DNA from 3 places in the Actinopolyspora sp. BKK2 genome. Region 3 is predicted to be linked to each of the others. Evidence: riboswitches for the same ligand, from Rfam matches in the RefSeq annotation. Region 3 holds a riboswitch; each other region holds the start of a gene.
What was found. Region 3 has a riboswitch for glycine ahead of gcvH (glycine cleavage system protein GcvH). Riboswitches for the same ligand answer to the same signal wherever they lie in the genome.

Region 1 (7,457 bases), on a different contig from region 3:
CCGCGCGGAGCTGCTCGGCCTGCCCCGCGGAGAGCAGTCCGAGGCAGGCGCAGATCTCCACGTCCGGTTGCTTGCGCAGGATGGCCTCGATGGTCGAGCCGACCCTGTTGACGTCACGCTGACCAGGTCCGCGGCCGCTGGCGACCAGGCAGATGCGTTTCGCCCCCGCCTCGGCGGCCGCCTCGGCTGCTTCGGCCGCTTCCTCGGCAGCGACCCAGGAGTACTTGAGGATCTCCGAGTCGGAACCCAGACGTTGCGCGCAGTAGGTGCAGTCCTCCGGGCACAGTCCGCTCTTCATGTTGATGATCGTGTTCAGCTTGACCCGGTTCCCGAAGAAGTGCCTGCGCACCCGGGCAGCGGCCGCTACGACGTCGAGAACGTCGAACTCCTCGGTGAGCACTCCGGCCGCCTCTTCGCGCGTCGGAGCCCGCCGTTGCAGCGCCTTCGTGACCAGTTCGTCCAGCGGATTCGTCATGTCGTCGACGGTCGCGGAACGACCGGAGGGTCACAAGATCGCGAAATCTACAAGAAAGGCAGCGCTGATTTGTCGGTACGGAGCCCGGTGTCGAAGAGGTGCCGCGCCCCCGATGGGGACGCGGCACCTTCAACTAATCCGGATCACCGACGTTCTCCGGTCGCGTGCGCCACCCGCGACCGGAACGCAACAGGCCCTCCGTCAGAGGTTGGGGTAGAGCGGATGCTTCGTCGCGAGCGCCTCGACGCGGGCACGCAGCTTCTTGCTGAGCGCCTCGTCGAACTCGGAGTGCAGCGCCGTGGCGATGATGTCGGCGATCTCGCTGAAGTCCTCGGCCCCGAACCCGCGGGTGGCCAGCGCCGAGGTGCCGATGCGCAGCCCCGAGGTCACCATCGGCGGCCGCGGGTCGTTCGGCACCGCGTTGCGGTTGAGCGTCACGCCGATCTCGTGCATGCGGTCCTCGGCCTGCTGACCGTTGAGCTCCGAGTTGCGCAGATCCACCAGCACCAGGTGCACGTCCGTCCCGCCGGAGACGATCTGCACCCCGGCCGCGGCCGCGTCGGGCTGCTGCAGCCGGTCGGCGACGATCCGCGCCCCCTCGAGGGTGCGCCGCTGGCGGTCGGCGAACTCCTCGCCCGCGGCGAGCTTGAAGGCCACGGCCTTGCCCGCGATCACGTGCTCCAGCGGACCACCCTGCTGGCCGGGGAACACGGCCGAGTTGAACTTCTTGCCGAGATCCTGCTGGGCGGACAGGATCACACCCGCGCGCGGACCGCCGAGGGTCTTGTGCGTGGTGGTGGTGACCACGTGGGCGTGCGGAACCGGGTTGGGGTGCAGTCCGGCCGCGACCAGCCCGGCGAAGTGGGCCATGTCCACCATGAGGTAGGCGCCGACCTCGTCGGCGATCTCCCTGAAACGCTTGAAGTCCAGCTGACGCGGGTAGGCGGACCAGCCGGCGATGATCAGCTGCGGCTTGTTCTCCCTGGCCAGGCGGGCGACCTCATCCATGTCGATGAGGTTGTCGTCCTCGCGGACGTGGTAGGGGACCACGTTGTAGAGCTTGCCCGAGAAATTGATCCGCATCCCGTGGGTGAGGTGCCCACCGTTGGCCAGATCGAGGCCCAGGATGGTGTCACCCGGGTTGAGCAGCGCGAACATGGCCGCCGAGTTGGCCTGGGCACCCGAGTGCGGTTGGACGTTGGCGTAGGCGGCCCCGAAGAGGTCCTTGACCCTGTCGATGGCCAGTTGTTCGACGACGTCGACGTGCTCGCAGCCACCGTAGTAGCGCTTGCCCGGGTACCCCTCGGCGTACTTGTTGGTCAGCACCGACCCCTGAGCCTCCAGCACCGACTGCGGTGCGAAGTTCTCCGAGGCGATCATCTCCAGCGTGTTCTGCTGGCGATGCAGCTCGGCATCGACCGCATTGGCCACCTCGGGATCGACCGAGGCGAGTCGCTCGTTGAACAGATCGCCTGACGGCATGATCAATTACCTCCGTGTTTGTGATTACCGGTGGACTCGGTCGGCCGCGTTCAGCGGTTTCGGTTGTAGAAGGGGGTTTCCACGACCTCCACGGGCGCGGCCTTTCCGCGGATGTCCACCTGCAGTTCGGTACCCGGCTCGGCGTTGACCCGGTCCACATAGGCCATCGCGATCGGGTGTCCCAGCGTGGGCGACGGTGCTCCGCTGGTCACGACACCGGTCTCGGCGCCATCGCTGTCCAGCACGGTGTAACCGTGCCGCGGCGCGCGACGACCTGTCCCGCGCAGCCCCACCAGAGTCCTCCGTGGTGGTTGTTCGGCGGCCGCCGCGAGCGCCGCGCGACCGACGAAGTCCGCCGACTTGTCCAGCCGAACCACTCGCCCCAGGTTCGCGTGGAACGGAGTCAGCTCGGGGGACAACTCGTGTCCGTGCAGCGGCATGCCCGCTTCCAGCCGCAGGGTGTCCCGACACGCCAGGCCCGCGGGTTGCAGCCCGTGCGGTGCGCCCGACTCGCTGAGCGCGTGCCAAACCGTAGCGGCGTCCGCGGTCGATGTGAACAGCTCGAAACCGTCTTCGCCGGTATAGCCGGTACGGGCGAGCAAAATGTCACAGTTGGCCACACGGCTCGGGTAGCCGGCGAAGTACCGGACCTGGCCGAGATCGGTGTCGGTCAGCGGCGCCAGGATCTCCGCGGCTGCGGGGCCCTGCACCGCGATCAGCGCGTACTCGGTGGAGACGTCGGTGTACTCGGTGTCGAAGGAACGCACCCGCTCGGCGAGCTCGGCCGAGACCACCTCCGCGTTGGCAGCGTTGGCCACCACGAGGAACTCCTGGTCAGCGGTGCGGTAGAAGATCAGGTCGTCCAGCACGCCGCCGTTGTCGTCGCAGATCATCGTGTAGCGTGCGCGCCCGACCTTGAGTCCGGAGGCGTTGGCAACCAGCGCGTGGTCCAGCGCCTCGGCGGCCTGCGGTCCGCTGAGCCTGAGCTCGCCCATGTGCGTGAGGTCGAACAGCCCGGCCGCGTTGCGCACGGCGTTGTGCTCGACGATGTCCCCGGCGTAGCGTAGCGGCATCTCCCAGCCGGCGAACTCGGTGAAACTCGCCCCCAGCTGTCGGTGCACGTCGTGCAGTGGTGTCTGACGTGGTGGTGACATGATGTGTGACTCCTCCCGGACGGCGCCTGCTAGGCGTCTCCCCGGAGTCATTGGCCTGAGAGTTTCGCCGCGTCGTGGCTCGTGCCGTGGCGGCTTGCACCGTGGGCGAGGGGCTCCCGCCCCTGCTTTCCTCCGTGATCGCCTGTTGCCATGCGGTGATTGGGCCTGAGAGTTTATCGGGGAGTATTGCTCCTTCGGCGCTCCGCGTGCACGTTGAGGCCATTGCCGTGGCCGGGCAGCGTTGCCGCGAGCCGCTTGCGGAGTCTCTCCCGCATGACGTCATCGGCGCACTGTTCGGTTGTGAGCAGGACGCTACGGAGCCCCCGGTGTCGAGTCAAGCACACCGAGGGGTGATCCTCGTCCGATCAGCCGCGAATCCCTGCCCTCCGGGCGGGGAGATCATCCTCACCTCCGTCGGCAAGTCCCGGCACGAGGGAGCAGCGGGAGCTCGCGCCGCCGCGCGAGCCGGGCCCGGGTCGGCGAGGTCCCGGCGGGGCTCGTCAGGACTGCCCGGAGTCTCCCGCGAGTTCGGCGTGCCTGCTGCGCAGTCCTTCCACGAAGGCCTGCAGGGCCAGCTCGAAACTGGCGTTGTCGATCTCGGCGGCGCGCCGGGGGAGCAGGTGCGCCCGTTCCAGGTTGGGGAAGCGCTCCTCGTACAGTTCCGCGTCCGCGGGGAAGCCACCCGCGAAGGAGCCCATGGCTCCTCCGATGACCAGGTACTTGACCGAGGCGCCGATCATCGTGGCGTACCGCTGCGGCCACCCCGCGTTGACCAGGCCGCCGTGCACGGCGTCGGCACGTCGCAGGGCCGCCTCCCTGCGCGCGGGCCCGGAGGCGAGCAGCGGAACCAGGTTGGGGTGCTCGGCCAGCGCTGCCCGGTAGGAGCGCGCCCACACCATCAGTCCGGTGACCCAGTCCGTGTCGAACCCGGACACGTCCACCTCGTCCATCACCGAATTGGCGATGTCCTGCAACAGTTCGTCCTTGTTGGGGACGTAGTTGTACAGCGAGGCGGCCCGCACTCCCAGGCGTTCGGCCAGCTTTCGCATGGACAGGGCCTCCAGGCCGGCCTCGTCGATGATCTCCAGAGCGCACTCGCGGATGCGTCCCATCGAGAGCAGGGGAGTGCTCGGTCTGGGCACTGTTACCTCCGGGGTCTCGATGTCCGCGTTGATGTCCGGCGCGTTCGGCTCGCCTCCGTCCGGGGGTTCGGTCGCTCGGCCTCGGCCGCGCGCCGCTCGGGGTGTCCCGGGGTTCACCGGTGAGCGCGTGGGAGCGGGTTCGCGGCTTCAATGTGTCATATCGGGCCTCGGCGGACGTGCCGGGTTCCGCGCGCCCGGGGCGCACCTCCCGGCTGCGGCGGGCGTGCGCGCTCGAAGCGTTCACGAGGTGTTCGTCCGTGCGCGCGGCCCTGTTCAAACTCGCGGTTCCGTTGTAGGCTCCTGCAAAACTAACAACGTTAGTTAAGCTGTCGCCCGCAGCGGCGCGTGCCGCGAGCGGCAGCGGCTCCTGGTGCGCGAAGGAGATCGCTGATGAGCGAGAATCGTCCTTGTTCGAACTCCGCGGACGAGAGCGCGGCAGGTCCGCGTTCCACGCTCTCGCTGGCCTCGCTGCTGGCGGAACCCGCCAAGCGCGCCCCCGGACGAACCGCCGTCGTCGAGGGGAGGCAGCGCTTCGGTTACGGCGAGCTCTGGGAGCAGGTGCGCGGGTACGCGGCCGTGCTGCGCGAGCTCGGGGTGGCCGAGGGGTCACGGGTGGCCCTGGTGGCTCCGAACGTGGTGGACTTCGTGCGCGTCTACTACGCGGTGCAGACCCTGGGGGCGGTCGTGGTCCCGGTTCCGCTGCTGTTGATTCCGGAGGAAGCCGAGCACCTGGTGGTCGACTCGGAGGCGGAACTGATCGTCGGGCACACCGGCCAGCTCGAGCTGGCGCGCGGGTGTTCCCGGTTGGCGGGAGTCCGGCTGGTCACCGTCGGACCCCGAGAGGAGGGACAGCCCGAGCACGGCCTCGACGAACTGGCCCGCTCCGCGGAGCCCGTGAGCGGTTTCGTCTCCAGGCAACCGCAGGACCCGGCCGTGATCTTCTACACCAGCGGAACCACGGGAAAGCCCAAGGGGGCGGTGCTCACCCAGCTCAACATGGTCATGAACGCCACGGTCAACGCCTTCGACGCCAACGAGACCACCCCGCGCGACCGGGTGCTCGGTTGCCTTCCGTTGTTCCACGTGTTCGGGCAGACCGTCTCGATGAATACCACCTTCCGGGCCGGGGCCACCCTGGTGCTGCAGCCCGGGTTCGATCCGGCGCAGGCGCTGGAACTCATTCGCGAGCACGAGATCACCCAGTTCAACGGGGTTCCGACCATGTACGGCCGGATGCTCGAGGCGGCGGAGGAGGGGTTGGAACTGCCCAGTCTCCGCCTGTGCATATCCGGGGGAGCGGCACTGCCGGTGCGGGTGCTGGAACGGTTCAACGAACGTTTCGACACCAGGATCCTGGAGGGCTACGGGCTGTCCGAGACCTCGCCCACGGCAACGGTGAACCAACCCGCGCTGGGAACCCGTGCCGGCACCGTCGGACATCCGCTCTGGGGGATCGAGGTGGAGATCGCCGATCCGGACGCGGAGCGGATCGAGCTGCTCGAGTCCGGGGCGACCGGCGAGGTGGTGGTGCGGGGACACAACGTGTTCGCCGGTTACCTCAACGGCCCGGAGGCGACCGCGGCCGTGCTGGTCGACGGCTGGTTCCGGACCGGCGACATCGGGCGCAAGGACGAGGACGGCTTCCTGTCCATCGTCGACAGGAAGAAGGACCTGATCATCCGCAACGGGTACAACGTGTATCCGCGCGAGGTCGAGGAGACGCTGCTCGAGCACCCAGCCGTGAAGCAGGTGGCGGTGATCGGTCTGCCGGACGAAGTGCGTGGTGAAGAGGTCTGTGCAGTGGTGGTTCCCGCCGATAAGGTGGATACCGACCAGTCGGTTGGCGATTGGATAACCGAGTGGGCCGCGCGCAGGCTGGCGGCGCACAAGTATCCGCGCCGCGTGAGCTTCGTGGCCGAGCTCCCGCTCGGTCCCAGCCACAAGGTCCTGAAGAGGGAGCTGCGCACCCGGGTCATCGCGGAGCTGCGCCGAACCAACGACAGTGAGGAGTGAACGTGTCTTCGGAACTGAGTGACAAGGTGGCCGTGGTTACCGGAGCGGCCAGGGGGATCGGCTCCGGCATCGCGCAGACCCTGGCCGCGTCCGGTGCGGCTGTGGCCGTGGTGGACCTCGAGGAGTCCTCCTGCGCCGAGACCGTGGAGCAGATCGAGGCCTCCGGCGGCAGGGCGCTCGCGGTGGGCGCGGACGTGACCGACTCCGACTCCGTCGAGCAGGCCTTCGAACGCGTCTCCGAGCAGCTCGGCACGGTCGGCGTCCTCGTGAACAACGCGGGGGTCACCAAGGACAACATGCTGTTCAAGATGTCCGAGCAGGACTGGGACACGGTCATGGGCGTGCACCTGCGCGGTGCCTTCCTGTGCAGCAGGGCGGCCCAGAAGCGGATGGTCCCCGAGCGCTGGGGCAAGATCGTGAACCTGTCCAGCGTGTCCGCGCTCGGCAACCGCGGCCAGGCCAACTACTCGACGGCGAAGGCTGGCATCCAGGGGTTCACCAAGACCCTGGCGATCGAACTCGGCCCCTTCGGGATCAACGTCAACGCGATCGCGCCGGGATTCATCGTCTCGGACATGACCGCGGCCACGGCACAACGACTCGGCATGGACTTCGAGGACCTCAAGGCGGGTGCCGCGGGTGAGACTCCGGTCCGCCGGGTTGGGCAGCCGGAGGACATCGCCAATGCGGTGTCCTTCCTGACCAGCGACAAGTCCTCGTTCATCACCGGTCAGACGCTGTACGTCGACGGCGGCCGCAAGCTCGGCTGAACCGGAGCGGGCCCTCCGACGGTGCACCCGTCGCCACCAGGGGCGGGTGCACCGCCTCCGAACTCCGCGTCACTTGGAACCTCTTTTTCGGGAGAAGGAGTCGTCATGGTCGATTTCTCGTTGTCGGACACCGAGCGCGACATCCGCGACTGGGTGCGCAACTTCGTCCAGCGGGAACTGATGCCGCTGGAACAGCAGGTGCTGGACAGGGAGCGCAGGGGAGAGCGCGGTCTGAGCAAGGAGGAGACCGAGCAGCTGCGCGACAAGGCCCGCCAGGCGGGGTTCTGGGGAGTGCAGACGCCCGAGGAGTACGGCGGCATGGGGTTGTCGGCCGTGCTGACCGCCCTGACCGAGGTCGAGCTGGGGCGCACCTTCGTGCCGTTCAGCTTCGGAGGCAGCGCGGACAACATCCTCTACCACG
Region 2 (7,457 bases), on a different contig from region 3:
CAGCCGGGCTGCCTGCACAACAACATGGACGTATTCAAGTGGTGCTACAAGCTGGACCCGTTCGTGCCCTCCGAGCTGATGGGCGACTGCTTCGAACTCGCCACCGAGATCCGCGAGATGGACATGCGGGCAAGCCCCTACGACCTGAGCGAGCTGGGGTACTCGCCGATCGAGATCGAAACGCCGCACGGGCGTGCCGAGTACGTGCGGCGGCAGCGCGCGTTCGGCGAACGGGCCTCTCGGCTCCGCGAACGCCTGATCGGTGTCTGTTCCGGGCTGCTGAAGTACTGAGCGGGGCTGGAGTGAGCAGGGCTGGGTGGGGCGGCCACGGAGGTGACCACCCCACCCCGATACTGCGTACGGGTCAGCCGCTGACCGTCAGACCCAGCTCTCCGTTGTCGTCCCGTTCGGCGTCCAACGTCTTGTCGCCGAGCACGGTGGAGGCCTGCGTGTCCAGGAAGACGCGCACACCGGCCTGCTCGACGACCTCGTCGTCGTCCTCGGGAGCGGTCGCGACCGCCGCCTCCAGGCTTTCGGCCGCGGCCTGCCCGTCAGGCGAGCTGATACGCAGACCGGCACCCTCGGGGGACTCTCCGCCGGTCAAGATCAACTTGATGACCTCGGCCGCGTTCTCGCTGATGGTGAGCATACTGCTCTATACCCCTCTCGGAGTCGGTCACGTAAAGAGCCCACCGTATTAGACGGCGTCGCGTCTCGCCCGATTACCCCTCGTAAGCCGAGAGCGGCGGGCAAGAGCACACCAGATTTCTATCACCGTGGGCCTGGTCGATCCGCCGCACCGGCGGCCAGATCTTGTTCTCCGGGGTACCCATGGGGTACACCGCCTCCCACCGACCGTAGGAGTGCTCCCAGTCCCCCGCCAGCGCTGCGGCCGTGTGCGGAGCGTTGACCAGCGGGTTGTCCTCGGCGGGCCAGGCACCGGCCGCGACCTTGTCGATCTCGGCTCGGATCGCGATCATCGCATCGCAGAAGCGGTCCAGCTCCTCGAGGTTCTCGCTCTCGGTCGGCTCCACCATCAACGTGCCCGCCACGGGGAAGGACATCGTCGGGGCGTGCAGGCCGTAGTCGGCCAGCCGCTTGGCCACGTCGTCGACGCTCAGCCCCGCGTTCTTGGTGACCTCCCGCAGGTCCAGGATGCACTCGTGGGCGACGAAACCACCGTTGCCCGTGTAGAGCACCGGGAAGTGGTCGTTCAGCCGACTGGCCACGTAGTTCGCCGAGGCCACGGCGGTGAGCGTGGCCCTGCGGAGACCGTCGGCCCCCATCATGCGCACGTAGGCCCACGAGATCGGCAGGATGGAGGCACTGCCCCACGGGGCGGAGCTTATCGGTCCCACCCCGGTCTCCGGTCCGGCCTGCGGCTGCAGCGGGTGGTTCGGCAGGAACGGCGACAGGTGCTCGCGCACGCCGATCGGCCCGACGCCGGGGCCACCTCCGCCGTGCGGGATGCAGAAGGTCTTGTGCAGGTTCAGGTGGGAGACGTCGGCACCGAACTTGCCCATCCGGGCGAGCCCGATCAGGGCGTTGAGGTTGGCGCCGTCCACGTAGACCTGACCACCGGCCTCGTGCACCACCCCGCAGACCTCCTGCACGGTGTCCTCGTAGACCCCGTGGGTGGAGGGGTAGGTGATCATGATCGCGGCCAGGTCGTCCTGGTGCTTGTCCACCAGCTCACGCAGGTGGTCCATCTCGATGTTGCCCTCGTCGTCGCACCGCACCACGACCACGCGCAGGCCGGCCATGACCGCGCTGGCCGCGTTCGTGCCGTGCGCGCTGGCCGGGATCAGGCAGACCTCGCGCTGCCCCTGACCGCGCTCGCGGTGGTAGGCCCGGATGGCCAGCAGACCGGCGAACTCGCCCTGGCTGCCCGCGTTCGGCTGCAGGCTCACCGCGTCGTAGCCGGTGATCTCGGCCAGCCAGTCCTGCAGGTCCTCCACCACCCGGAGCAGCCCGGCGGCGTCCTCGGCCGGGGCGAACGGGTGCAGCTCGGCTATGGAGGGCCAGGTGATCGGTTCCATCTCGGCGGCGGCGTTGAGCTTCATCGTGCAGGAGCCGAGCGGGATCATGCTCCGGTCCAGGGCCACGTCGGAGTCCGACAGCCTGCGCAGGTAGCGCAGCAGGGCCGTCTCCGAGCGGTGGCGGTGGAACACCGGGTGGGTCATGTAGTCGCTCTCGCGCAGCAGTCCCTCGGGCAGTGCGCGGCCGACTTCCGCGTCCAGCTCGTCCACCGGGGTGCGCTCGCCCTCCTCGAGCCCGAAGGCCCGCCAGACCAGCGCGAGACGGTCCCTGGTGGTGGTCTCGTCACAGGTGATGCCGACGTGATCGGCGTCGACCCTGCGCAGGTTCACCCCGTTGCGGCGCGCGGCGGCCACGATCTCGTCGGCGCGGCCGGGCACGCGGGTGAGCACCGTGTCGAAGAACTCGTCGTGGCAGACCCGCACCCCGCCGCGCCGCAGCTGCTCGGCCAGGACGGTGGCCATCCGGTGCGTGCGGGTGGCGATCGAACGCAGCCCCGCGGGACCGTGGTAAACGGCGTACATCGAGGCGACCACCGCGAGCAGCACCTGAGCCGTGCAGATGTTGCTGGTGGCCTTCTCCCTGCGGATGTGCTGCTCCCTGGTCTGCAGCGCGAGCCGGTAGGCCTGGTTGCCATCGGCGTCCACGCTCACCCCGACCAGTCGGCCGGGCAGCTGCCGCTCCACTCCCTTGCGCACGGCCATGTAGCCGGCGTGGGGGCCTCCGAAGCCCATCGGGACCCCGAAGCGCTGGGTCGTGCCGACCACCACGTCGGCGCCCATCTCGCCCGGGGCGCGCAGCATGGTCAGCGCCAGCAGGTCCGCCGAGACCACGGCCATGCCGCCGCGCCGGTGGATCTCGGCGATGACCTCCTCGTGGTCGCGGACCGCTCCGGACGCTCCCGGGTAGGCCAGCAACGCGCCGAAGAAGTCACCCTCGGGCAACCCCTCGACCCCCCGGGAGAGATCCGCCCGCACGATCTCGATGCCCAGCGGCTCGGCGCGGGTCTCGATCACCGACAGCGTCTGCGGGAAGGCGTCGTCGTCCACCACGAACCGCGGGGACTTGGCGCGCCCGGCCCGGCGGATCAGGGTCATGCCCTCGGCCGCTGCCGTGGACTCGTCCAGCATCGAGGCGTTCGAGACCGGGACCCCGGTGAGGTCGGCCACCATCGTCTGGAAGTTCAGCAGCGCTTCGAGACGTCCTTGGGATATCTCGGGCTGGTAGGGGGTGTAGGCCGTGTACCAGGCGGGGTTCTCCAGTACGTTGCGGCGGATGACGGGGGGCGTCACGGTGGCGTGGTAGCCGAGCCCGATCATCTCGACATGGGGCGTGTTGCGGCTGGCCAGCTCGCCCAGCTCGTCCAGCGACTCGGCTTCGGTTGCAGGCTCCGGCAACCTGAGCTGCGAGTCGCGCTCGCGAATGCCGGCGGGAACCGCGTGTTCGCCGAGCTCTTCGAGGGAACCGACTCCCACCACGTCGAGCATGCTGGCCAGCTCGGCGGGCATCGGGCCGACGTGACGTTCTGCGAACGGGGTCCCGTGCTCCAGAGCGGCCAACGGTATACGGTCGTCGGTCATCGCCAAAACCTCACTCATCGCGGGCATCTCGGACAGGGCAGACAGCACGCGGTACGGACGTGCTGGCCTCCCCCTCTGTCAATGCCCGCGAAGCGGACGCCTGAGAGCTTCGCCCTGCGAATCGGGCTTGCACCGTCGGCGGGGTTCGCCACGACACTGTGGCAAAGCCCTCTTTCCAGAGGCATCTCGCCCGTACGGTCCCAATGGCCTGAGAGGTTGTCGGGGAGGGTTTGCTCCTTCGGCGCCACTCCGAGATCGCTTCGGAGTGGTCTCTCCCGCACGGGGTCGGCGACGGATGCGAGCGTACCTCATCTCGTGCCGTTCAGGAATTGTCCGAGACCACGGAAGGGCTCTCGTTTCCCACGATACGGTCTCCCGAACGGTCGAAACAGTACTGAGCGGTCGAAACAGCGCTCAGGAGCTCTCCGGTTGACGGGTTCGCCGCCTCCGGGACAACTCGTCCTCGTCCGCAGCGGACTCCTCGGAGCCGTCGGCCCGCTCCGCCGGGAAATCGCTTATCGTGCCGCTTATCTCGCGCATGGCCCCGCTGACCGCGATCCCGAAGACGCCCTGTCCGCCGCGGAGCAGATCGACGACGTCCTCGGCCGAAGTGCACTCGTAGACGGTGGTGCCGTCGCTGAACAGCGTGACCCCGGCCAGGTCGCGCACTCCCCTGCTGCGCAGGTGGTCAACGGCTGTCCGGATGTTGTGCAGCGAGACCCCCGCGTCCAGCAACCGCTTGACGATCTTCAGGACCAGAATGTCCTTGAACGAGTAGAGCCGCTGCGAACCGGACCCCTCGGCCAGCCTGATCGAGGGCCCCACGAGGTCCGTGCGTGCCCAGTAGTCCAACTGCCTGTACGTGATGCCCGCGATCTGGCACGCCGCACGACCGCGGTAGCCGACCAACTCGTCCGGCAACGCGGCGTCCGGAAAAAGTTCGCCTCGTTCCTCGTCCGTCTCGAACCATGGTGCGTTCTCGACCACGCGCGCCTCCCCTCGGCCGCTGCACTGGCGGCTACTCGATCAGGAGGAGGCGAAACAACCTCCCTCGGCCCCGGAACCAGGCTTGTCGTAGCCCCCGCCCGCTTTAGAACACCGCGCGCACGACCACCGCGTGTCCTTCGACGGTAGGCCTGCCGGTAAACGCGGTCAACGCGACGCGCGGGAACGGCTCTGCGCTCGAAGGAGCGCCCACGACAACCGCTCCGGAACCACTCCTCCACGAATGGCCGGTCACACGGCGACTCGTTCCACCGACCGCCGCCGTGTCCGACCTCGTCGAGCTTTCCCGTCAGGTATCCGCTCCGCGGAAGTCCTCGGGGGAGACCGAGTCCAGGAATTCCTTGAACTTCTCGACCTCGTCCTCCTGCTCGTCGGGAATCAACAGCCCGGCCTCGTCGAGCACGGACTGCTCGGCGTGGATCGGAACTCCCGTACGCAGCGCCAGCGCAACGGAGTCACTCGGCCGCGCCGAGACCCGCACGTCCCCGTCGAAGACCAGCTCCGCGTAGAACGTCCCCTCCTGAAGATCGGTGACCCGCACCTGCTCCAGCTCCCGTCCGAGAGCTCCGACCACGTCCTTGAGCAAGTCGTGGGTCAACGGCCTGGCTGGTCGCACCCCCTGCTGTTCCAGCGCGATCGCGGTCGCCTCGACCGACCCGATCCAGATCGGCAAGTACCGTTCGCCGTCGGTTTCGCGCAACAGCAGGATCGGCTGGTTGGCCGGCAGTTCCACTCGCACGCCGACGACGCGCATCTCGCTGCTCATCGTCAAATCGCCTCCTCCAGCGCGCCGAAGCGTGACATCTCCTCCGAGGATCGCGCACCGACGCCTTCGACGCTACCCGCGATACGGCGAAGACGCCGCCCATACGAGCGCCGACTACTTCCATCGACTCCCGAACCACCCGATGGGATCGCACCCGATCGTCCCACGGTGTCCGGACAACAGCGGAACGCACCGGGTGAACAACGGTACCGACGGAACTCCGATGGAGCACATCTCGCGAACCCACGAACCGGGACGGCCCGCGACGTTCGGCAGCCGTATCGACGGTCCCGCACCTCCGGGGGCAGCACCACCGGAACCACCCCGGAGAACGGACCGGTCACCGGGTTGCCTGCTGCCCCTCCGCCGGGCCGGTCAGAAACACCAGGCGGAACTTTCCGATCTGCACCTCGTCCCCGTTGGCCAGCACGGAGGTGTCCACGGGCTCACGGTTGACATAGGTCCCGTTGAGGCTACCCACGTCGACGACGACGTACTCGGCCCCTTCCCTCCGGAACTCGGCGTGCCTGCGCGAAACGGTGACGTCGTCCAGGAAGATGTCACTGTCGGGGTGCCGTCCGGAACTGGTCGTCTCCCGGTCGAGAAGGAACCGCGATCCGGCATTGGGCCCACGCTTGACCACCAGGAGGGCGGATCCGGCCGGCAGCGCGTCGACGCCGGACGCGGAGGCTTCCGAAGGCGCGCTCTCGGTGCTCTCCTGCTCCGAGAGGAAGGGTTTGAAGACCGACGTGGTCTCCGATGACTGCTCCGGCGGTACGTCGCCGGGCCCGTCGTTGGTGCTCACCTGAGCTCTCCTCCTGCGCATGGGTCGTACCAGTGCCATCAAACGTACCGCGCCACGCAGAGTGCCAGACGGCCTGTCCCGATTTCCATACCTGTTCATACCGAGATCACCGCCCTATTCCCACAGTAGTCGCAACGAAGATCACATCTGCGAGCGGGCTCGCCCGCCACTCCCGGCGCCGATCGGCGTCGGAGCCACGACGAACCGGCGGCACATCACGTTGACGCACCCGTGGAACAGGGCCACCCGGTCAACTACGTGCCCGAGACGATCGTACCGCGCTGATCACCTGCACCAGATAGAGCACACCAGCCCACACGTACAGCGCCCCGCCCCAGCAGGTGAAGGCGTAGGCCAGCGGCTGAGCGATCCAGTCCAGCGCGAAGTCCCCCTGGACCAGCAGCAGCAGCGGGAAGGCGTACATCAGGCAGAAAGTGGCCGCTTTGCCCAGGTAGTGCACGTCGGGGGGCTCGAATCCGTGGTAACGCAGCACCGGAAGGCACGACGTCAGCAGCACATCACGCGCGATCAACGCGGCCGCGGCCCACCAGGGAACCACCCCGCGGAGCACGAAGGCCACCAACGTCGCCACTATGTACAGCCTGTCGGCGGCGGGGTCGAGCAGCTGGCCCACCCTGCTGTACTGGCCGAGCCAGCGAGCCAGCTTGCCGTCCAACCAGTCGGTGACGCCACTGATCACCAGGACCAGCAGGGCGAACAGGTCCCACTGCGGCCCGAGAAGCAACCACAGGAAAGCCGGAACCCCGGCCAGGCGCAACGCGCTCAGCGCGTTGGGCACGGTCCACCACGGATCGCTCCAGACGTCCGCGGCGACCTCCTTGATGCGGTCCATCCCCTGCTCTGGAGGGTCCCCCCGTTCCTGGGACTGCTGAGCGTCCCGAGAGTTCGAAGCCGATCCCGCAGTGGTGCCGTCGGCGTCTTGCACCACGAGACCCTCCCCCTGTGAGCGGGCGGGCCGCACCCTCGCGGAACGGTCCCACCATCCGTGACGACGTCCTCCGCGGTCACGCCCGGACGTGTCACCTTACCTGCCTGCTCAGGGTGCCATACGCTCCCCGCTCACTCGGGCACGGCACCACCGCGGACGGGCGGGGACGGGCCGAATCGGAGCGGCTCCCGCGGACGGGGCACTGCCGCGGCCGGAGACTCGTCCGGCCCGTCGGTTTCCTCAACGGGCGGGCAGCCTCCACCCTCGGCGTTGGAGCTCGGAGTCGCTGAGAAAGCGCGGACGCCCCCTGTCGTC
Region 3 (7,457 bases):
CGCGACGCCCTCCTCCGCTCGCCGTGACCGACCTCATTTTTGACGCCAGTAGTGTTACATTCCTGGTGTCACATTGGTCAAGTAGTACCCTGCGGGCCATGCTCCGAACAGCAGACGACGAAGAACTCACGATCGACGAGCTGGCCTCCCGGTCGGGAGTGACCGTGCGGACGGTTCGCTTCTACGCGTCACGCGGTCTGCTCCCCCCGCCGCGCCTGCGCGGCCGGGTGGGGCTGTACGGAGCGGATCACCTCGCGCGGCTGGATCTCATCCGCGAGCTGCAGAACCTCGGCTTCACGCTGAGCGCGATAGAGCGGCACCTCGAGCGCATCCCGGAGGACGCACCTCCCGAGGAGCTGGCGCTGCAACGGGCGCTGCTGGCTCCGTGGACCAGTGACCAGGCGGAGCGGATCGACCGCAGCGAGCTGGACCGCCGAGCCGGGCGCGCGCTGGACGACCGGGAGATCGAGCAGCTGGTCACGCTCGGCGTCCTCGAACGCGACACCGCGGAGGAGGACGGGCAGTTCCTCCTGACCAACACCTCCATGCTGGACGTCGGCCTGCGGATAACGGAGCTGGAACTGCCCTCGGACATGCTGCTGCGGGCCAAGGACATCGTCGAGCAGCACACCGCCCGGATGGCCGGCGAGCTCCGCGAGCTCTTCGCGGCCAACGTGCTGCGCCCGTACGTGGAGCGGGGACGTCCGGAGGCCGAGCGCGAACGGGTGCGCGCCACGGCCGACCAGCTGCGCCCACTGACCATCCAGGTGCTGGTCAACGGCTTCCAGCGCGCGGTCAACGATGTAATCCGCAACCACGCGTGATCAATCCTCACTCGCAAGGGTGAGCCAATTCGGAGCGAGCGGCCAACGGCTTCCCGTTGCACAGCATGCGAACTCGCTGCGTAGCAATCCCACCAAAGAGGGAAACTCGATGTAGTGATCTTGTGGCTCGATTGCAGCGTTCGAGTCCCTCTTCCCGATAACCATGTTGGGCATCAAACCGCCGATCTCGTACGGAGGAAACCCGACATGGGCGTCTCTCGGTTCATCACCCGGTCCCTGCTGGCGGCCGGAACCGTCGCGGCCACCGCACTGGTCCCGCTCGTTCCGCAGGCGTCCGCGGCCGAACCGGCCGCTCAGGCCGAACGAGCCACCACCGGACCCGAGCAGGCGGACCGGGAGATCAGCGCGCTCGAGCTGCGCGTGACCCCGGGAACCCGCACGGCGGAGTCGAGGACGGCCCTGCTGCACTGCGACCCCGCGGGAGGCACGCACCCCGAAGCCGCCGCGGCCTGCGAACAGCTCGACGCTGTGCAGGGCAGACTCGGTTCCCTGCGCGCGGGCAAGGAGAAACCGATGTGCCCGCTGGTGTACCGGCCCGTGACCGTCAAGGCCACCGGAACCTGGAAGAACTCCCCCGTGCAGTACAGCCAGAAGTACTCCAACTCCTGTGAGATGAAGGCCTACACCGGAGCGGTGTTCAACTTCTGAGGGAAACCGCGACACGGCCCGGTATTCACGGGGTGGTCGCCCGGCGGTGCCGGGGACGAGGGCTCCCGCTCCTGCCGGGAGGAGCGGGAGACCCCGCACCGCACGTCGGGCATCGGCGCGGCGGCCGCTCCCGCGTCAGCACTCGATGACGTTGACGGCCAGACCGCCCCGCGCCGTCTCCTTGTACTTGTCCTTCATGTCGTCGCCGGTGTCGCGCATCGTCTTGATGACCTTGTCCAGCGAGACGAAGTGACTGCCGTCCCCGCGCAGCGCCATCCGCGCGGCCGTGATGGCCTTGACCGAGGCGACGGCGTTGCGCTCGATGCACGGGATCTGCACCAGACCGCCGATCGGATCGCAGGTGAGCCCGAGGTTGTGCTCCATCGCGATCTCGGCGGCGTTCTCCACCTGCTCCGGAGTTCCACCCAGCACCTCGGCCAGCCCGGCCGCCGCCATCGAGCACGCCGAGCCGACCTCGCCCTGGCAGCCCACCTCGGCGCCGGAGATGGAGGCGTTCTCCTTGAACAGCACCCCCACGGCCCCGGCCGCCAGCAGGAAGCGAACCACCCCGGAACCGTCCGCCCCGGGCAGGAACCGCATGTAGTAGTGCAGCACTGCGGGGACGATGCCCGCCGCACCGTTGGTGGGGGCCGTCACCACTCGACCACCGGCGGCGTTCTCCTCGTTGACGGCGAGCGCGTACACCGTCACCCACTCCATCGGGTCGTCGGAGTCGGCGAGCTTGGCGCGGAGCTCGGCGGCGCGGCGCTCGACGCGCAGTCCGCCGGGCAGGCTGCCCGTGCTGTTGCACCCGTTGTGCACGCACTCGCGCATGACGTGCCAGATGTCGAGCAGCTCCTCCGAGACCCGCCGCTCGTCGCGCCAGGAGAGCTCGTTGGCCAGCATGAGCCCGCTGACCGTCCTGCCCGTCTCGGCGCACCGCCGCAGGAGCTCGGCCCCGGTGCGGAACGGGTGGGCGACTTCGGTGGTGTCCTGCTTGACCCTGTCCGCGCCCGCGGCCTGCTCGTCGAGGACGAAACCACCGCCGACCGAGTAGTACACCGCCGTGCACAGCTCGGTCCCGTCGGAGTCCGCGGCGCTGAAACGCATCCCGTTGGGATGCACGGGCAGCGACTGCCCGCGATGCATCACGAGGTCGCTGTCGGAATCGAATCGAATCTCGTGGGAACCGTCCAGCAGCAACCGGCCGGTCGAGCGGATCTCGTCCACCCGTCCGGAGACGGCGGTCGGGTCGACCACTTCCGGGTGATGCCCCTCCAGACCGAGCAGTACCGCCTTGGGACTGCCGTGCCCGTGCCCGGTCGCGCCGAGCGAGCCGAACAGCTCGGCCCGCACGTGCGCGACGCCGGGCAGCAGGCCCTCGGCGCGCAGCCGCGCGGCGAAGCGCGCGGCAGCGCGCATCGGACCGACGGTGTGCGAACTGGACGGACCGATCCCCACCGAGAAAAGATCGAAGACACTGATCGCCATTGATCGTCTCTTCTTCACGCGTCGAGTCGGTGTTCAGGTGTGGCGAGCCCCTGCGGAACCGCGGGGCTCGCCGCGACGGTCGTGAACCGGGCCGTCACTCACCGGTGAGCTCGGCGTACTGCGCCGAGTCCAGCAGCTTGCCGTACTCGGTGACCCGCATCTCCAGCAGCCAGCCCTCGCCGAAGGGGTCGGCGTTGACCTGGGCCGGGTCGTCGATCACGGCTTCGTTGACCGCCGTGACCTCGCCGGTGGCCGGCGCGTAGAGGTCGCTGACCGACTTGGTCGATTCCAGCTCACCGCAGGCTTCGCCGAACGTGATCTGCTTGCCGACCTCGGGCAGGTCCACGTAGACGATGTCACCGAGCGCGTTGGCGGCATACGGCGTGACGCCGACGCGCACGACGTCGTCGCGCTCGGCGAGCCACTCGTGCTCCTCTGTGTACTTGAGGTCCGTGGGCAGGCTCATGGGGAGGCTCCATCACTGTCGTTTGGACACGGTCTCCGGCAGCCCGGAGGACTGCCGTGGCGCGATCACGGTCGCGCCCGGTGCCCATCCTCTCCGAGGATCACCGGGAATACCGCGTCCGCGTACCTGGCGGCCTCCCCCTCTGTTGCGGAACCTGAGAGCTTCACCGCGCCGTCGCGGTTTGCACCGTGGGTGCGCCGACCGGCTGGGCGGCGCTTTCCAGAGCTGCCTCGATCGGACGGTACGGCTGCCTGAGAGTTTGCGGGGAGTCTTGCTCCTTCGGCGCCCGGGCGCGGCGATCGCGAGGACCGCTCACCTGCCGGGACTCTCCCGCCCGATGTCGTGGGCCGGTATGCGATTGTCGCTGTGGTCGGCAACGATAACCCGGCGGATGACGGTGTCCAACCCCAACCCCGAATACCGGGACGCGCCACACCGCGCGGTGTGAGCCGATCCACTCCCCGGCGGGGCTCTCCGCCGAATCCGCGCGGCGGATCCCGCCGCGGGCACGACTGCGAGGAGCCGGTGATGGTCGACGTCCAGGGGCTGGTCGAGCGAGCGGGCCCCGCGCTGCTGCGTCCGGTGTCGACTCCGGAGAGCACCGGCGGGGTCGGGGACGTGGTGATAGCCGAGCCGAGCGAGAGCAGCGTGGCGGGCACCTCCGACGTGGTGCTCGGCGTGGGGCTCACGCACGAGCGGCAGGCCGTTGAGCTGCTGCGGGATTGCGGGGAGCGCGACGCGGCCGCCGTGCTGCTCAAACCCCCGCTGTCCACCGCCAGCGAGGTGGCCGCCGAGGCGCGGCGGCAGGGGGTGGCCCTGATCGAGGTGCGGGAGGGCGCGGCCTGGGCGCAGCTGGTCTGGCTGCTGCGCGCGGCCCTCGCCGACGCCGAGAGCGCGGCGGACTCCTCGGACAGGGGCGGTTCGGCCAGTTTGGGGGACCTGTTCCGCCTGTCCGATGCCGTGGCCGAGGTGATCGACGCCCCCGTGACCATCGAGGACGCGCACTCGCAGGTGCTGGCCTACTCGGCGCGACAGGAGCTGACCGACCCCGCCCGCGTCTCCACGATCATGGGGCGCAGGCAGCCCGAGGACGTGCTGGCCAAGTTCAGGGCCAGGGGGACGTTCCGCCAGCTGACCAGGGGAAGTTCCGCGATCTACGTCCCCGAGCAGCCCGACGGGACGCTGCCCAGGCTGGTCGTGCCCATCCGCATGGGCGGGGAGCTGCTCGGGTCCATGTGGGCCGTGGTTCCCGGGGAGGTCTCCGAGCAGCGGACCTCGGCCTTCGCCGACACCGCTGCGCTGGTCGCGTTGCAGCTGCTGCGCAGGAGGCTGCTCACCGATTCCGAGCGGCAGCGCTCCGCGCGGTTGGTTCGCCTCGTGCTGGAGGGGGGCGAGGGGTGGCGCGCCGCGGCGAACGAGCTGGCGGTGCGGGCCGAGCCGCACCGGGTGGTGGCCATCGACGTGCGCGCCGGTGACGGCACGGACGAGGGGCACCGGCTCGCCATGTGGGAGTGGATCACCAGGGGGATCGGGCACCGGCCGCTGGTGACCGAGTCGGGCGGGGTGCTGTACGCGGTGGTTCCGGACCGGGCGGGGGCCGGTGGGTGGCCCGCGCTCCGGGATGCGCTGTTGACCCACATCCGCGAGCTGGACTCCGACACGCCGCGTCCGCTGGTGGCGGCGGGCACCTCGGTCCCGGTGGCCGAGCTGCCGACCTCCCGCCTCCGGGCCGACGAGGTGCTGGCCCTGCTCCGGGGCGGCACCGTGGACCGGGAGGTGGCGGTCCACGAGGACCTCTGGCACCTGCTCGTGCTCACCAGGATGGCCGGGGCGGCCGGTGACGCCGGGGTGGGAGCCCTCGGCCCGCTGCACGTGCTGCGCGAGCACGACCGCAACCGGGGAACCGAGTACCTGGACACGCTGTACGCCTGGCTGCGCCATCCCGGTGATCCTCGTGCCGCGGGCGCGGAGCTGCGGGTCCATCCGAACACCTTCCGCTACCGGATGAAGCGGATCTCCCTGCTCGTGGAGGTGGACCTGGAGGACGTGGAGGTCCGGTCGGCGCTGCTGGTGCAGCTGTTGAGCGAACGCTGGAACCCGCACGGGTGAGCGTCGAAGTTCCCCGTCGGGTCTGCGTGGCGGTAGCGGTTCCGGAGTGGCGGTTTCGCGGGCGGGCTACGGGCCCGTTTGTGCCGACAGCACAACCGGATCCGAGCAATCTCATGGGGTGAGAATGATGCGGTCGGGCCGCTGACGAAGCATCGTGGTGCGCACAAACTCCGATCCTGCCGCGCGACTCCGCCGTCCCGGACCACGCGCCGGGATGCGGGCTGGCGAGCCCTCCGGCACCACCGCCGGTTCGGTGATCACCCAAGCAGGTTCGAAAAGACACGCAGGAAGGAAGCACAGTGCAGATCGCCGTACCCCGGGAAATCAAGAACCACGAGTACCGCGTCGCGCTCACCCCGGCGGGAGTGCACGAGTTCGTCAGCCGGGGTCACGAGGTGTTCGTGGAAACTCAGGCCGGCGCGGGCTCGTCCATCTCCGACGAGGAGTTCCTCTCCGCGGGTGCGAAGGTGCTCTCCGACGCGGACGAGGTCTGGGCCGAGGGCGACCTGGTGCTCAAGGTCAAGGAGCCGATCGCCGAGGAGTACCCCCGCCTGCGGCGGGACCAGGTGCTGTTCACCTACCTGCACCTGGCCGCCTCCGCCGAGCTCACCAACGCGCTGCTCGAGTCGGGAGTGACCGGCATCGCCTACGAGACGGTGCAGACCTCCGACGGGACGCTGCCGCTGCTGGCTCCCATGAGCGAGGTCGCGGGCAGGTTGGCTCCCCAGGTCGGGACCTACTCGTTGATGCGTCCGAGCGGGGGGCGCGGCATGCTGCCCGGCGGGGTCCCCGGTGTCCACCCCGCGCGCGTGGTCGTCATCGGCGGCGGGGTCGCGGGGCTCAACTCGGCGCGGGTGGCGCTCGGCATGGGCGCCGACGTCGAGCTGCTGGACACGAACGTGGACAAGCTCCGCGAGATCGACAGGGACTTCGGCGGCCGCATCCGCACGGTCACCTCCAACCGCTACAGCGTGGAGCAGGCGGTGCGCACCGCGGACCTGGTCATCGGCGCGGTGCTGATCCCGGGCGCCAAGGCCCCCAAGCTCATCTCCAACGAACTGGTGGGGCAGATGAAGTCGGGCAGCGTGCTGGTCGACATCGCGATCGACCAGGGCGGTTGCTTCGCCGACTCGCGTCCCACCACGCACGACGCGCCGACCTACCGGGTGCACGACTCGGTCTTCTACTGCGTGGCCAACATGCCGGGGGCGGTTCCGAACACCTCGACGCACGCGCTGACCAACGTGACCCTGCCCTACGCGCTGCGGATCGCCGACCAGGGCTGGCGTGCGGCGTGCAGGCAGGACGAGGCCCTCGCCGGCGGCTTGAACACGCACGACGGGAAGCTGGTGAACGAGCCGGTCGCCGCCGCGCACGGGCTGGCCCACGACGAGGTGGACAGCGTGCTCGGCTGACCGGGCGGCGGGGAGTCCTCCGCCACGCAACCACCCGAGCAACCGGCACCGCCGAACTCTCCCCGCCAAAAAGCCCCTCGCCCGGCGGGCGAGGGGCTTTTTGGGGCGGCCTGCTCAACCAGCCTGGGGGTCACCGGGAGCTGGCCGCCGCCTCCAGTGTAGGACATGACGTCCCGGTTACCGAAGAGCTAATGGCACGTGTTCTCCAAATTTTCGGTGTGATCCGCTACTCACACCACCCGCCTCACTCCTAAGAGTGAAAAAACGGGAGAAATCTGAAGTCTTTACATATTAGTGCCGATGGGGGGTCGAAGTGCTTCGAATCGCCGTTCCCCGCCGGCGGAACACCCCGAGCACTCGTCCGTCCACGCGGGCAGCGGCGCTTCCGCACCAGACAGCCGAACCCGTCCCCCCGAAGGACTCCCCATGCGGCTCGATTCCACGCGGACGAACCAACCGCACCGCACGGCCACGTTCCACGGA

Region 1: linked by a shared signal. The riboswitch ahead of gcvT (glycine cleavage system aminomethyltransferase GcvT) and the one ahead of gcvH (glycine cleavage system protein GcvH) in region 3 are both predicted to bind glycine.
Region 2: linked by a shared signal. The riboswitch ahead of gcvP (aminomethyl-transferring glycine dehydrogenase) and the one ahead of gcvH (glycine cleavage system protein GcvH) in region 3 are both predicted to bind glycine.

What each region holds. Positions count from the first base shown of each region.
Region 1 covers NZ_JAANTE010000003.1:298,615-306,071, reverse strand. Annotated here, with positions in the region: gene bioB (biotin synthase BioB) at 1-475, opposite strand, end outside; gene glyA (serine hydroxymethyltransferase) at 677-1,957, opposite strand; gene gcvT (glycine cleavage system aminomethyltransferase GcvT) at 2,008-3,111, opposite strand; glycine riboswitch at 3,146-3,254, opposite strand; glycine riboswitch at 3,255-3,393, opposite strand; gene G9Q41_RS08255 (TetR family transcriptional regulator) at 3,612-4,253, opposite strand; gene G9Q41_RS08250 (long-chain fatty acid--CoA ligase) at 4,644-6,266, shown strand; gene fabG (3-oxoacyl-ACP reductase FabG) at 6,263-7,036, shown strand; gene G9Q41_RS08240 (acyl-CoA dehydrogenase family protein) at 7,142-7,457, shown strand, end outside.
Region 2 covers NZ_JAANTE010000003.1:83,186-90,642, forward strand. Annotated here, with positions in the region: gene G9Q41_RS07350 (3-methyladenine DNA glycosylase) at 1-291, shown strand, start outside; gene G9Q41_RS07355 (iron-sulfur cluster biosynthesis family protein) at 365-649, opposite strand; gene gcvP (aminomethyl-transferring glycine dehydrogenase) at 723-3,617, opposite strand; glycine riboswitch at 3,803-3,905, opposite strand; gene G9Q41_RS07365 (MerR family transcriptional regulator) at 4,032-4,604, opposite strand; gene G9Q41_RS07370 (bifunctional nuclease family protein) at 4,912-5,388, opposite strand; gene garA (glycogen accumulation regulator GarA) at 5,729-6,193, opposite strand; gene G9Q41_RS07380 (CDP-alcohol phosphatidyltransferase family protein) at 6,444-7,142, opposite strand; gene G9Q41_RS22625 (hypothetical protein) at 7,383-7,457, opposite strand, start outside.
Region 3 covers NZ_JAANTE010000008.1:69,289-76,745, reverse strand. Annotated here, with positions in the region: gene G9Q41_RS16645 (MerR family transcriptional regulator) at 99-824, shown strand; gene G9Q41_RS16640 (SSI family serine proteinase inhibitor) at 1,032-1,493, shown strand; gene G9Q41_RS16635 (L-serine ammonia-lyase) at 1,629-2,984, opposite strand; gene gcvH (glycine cleavage system protein GcvH) at 3,079-3,450, opposite strand; glycine riboswitch at 3,680-3,793, opposite strand; gene G9Q41_RS16625 (helix-turn-helix domain-containing protein) at 3,979-5,559, shown strand; gene ald (alanine dehydrogenase) at 5,859-6,974, shown strand; gene G9Q41_RS21600 (hypothetical protein) at 7,401-7,457, shown strand, end outside.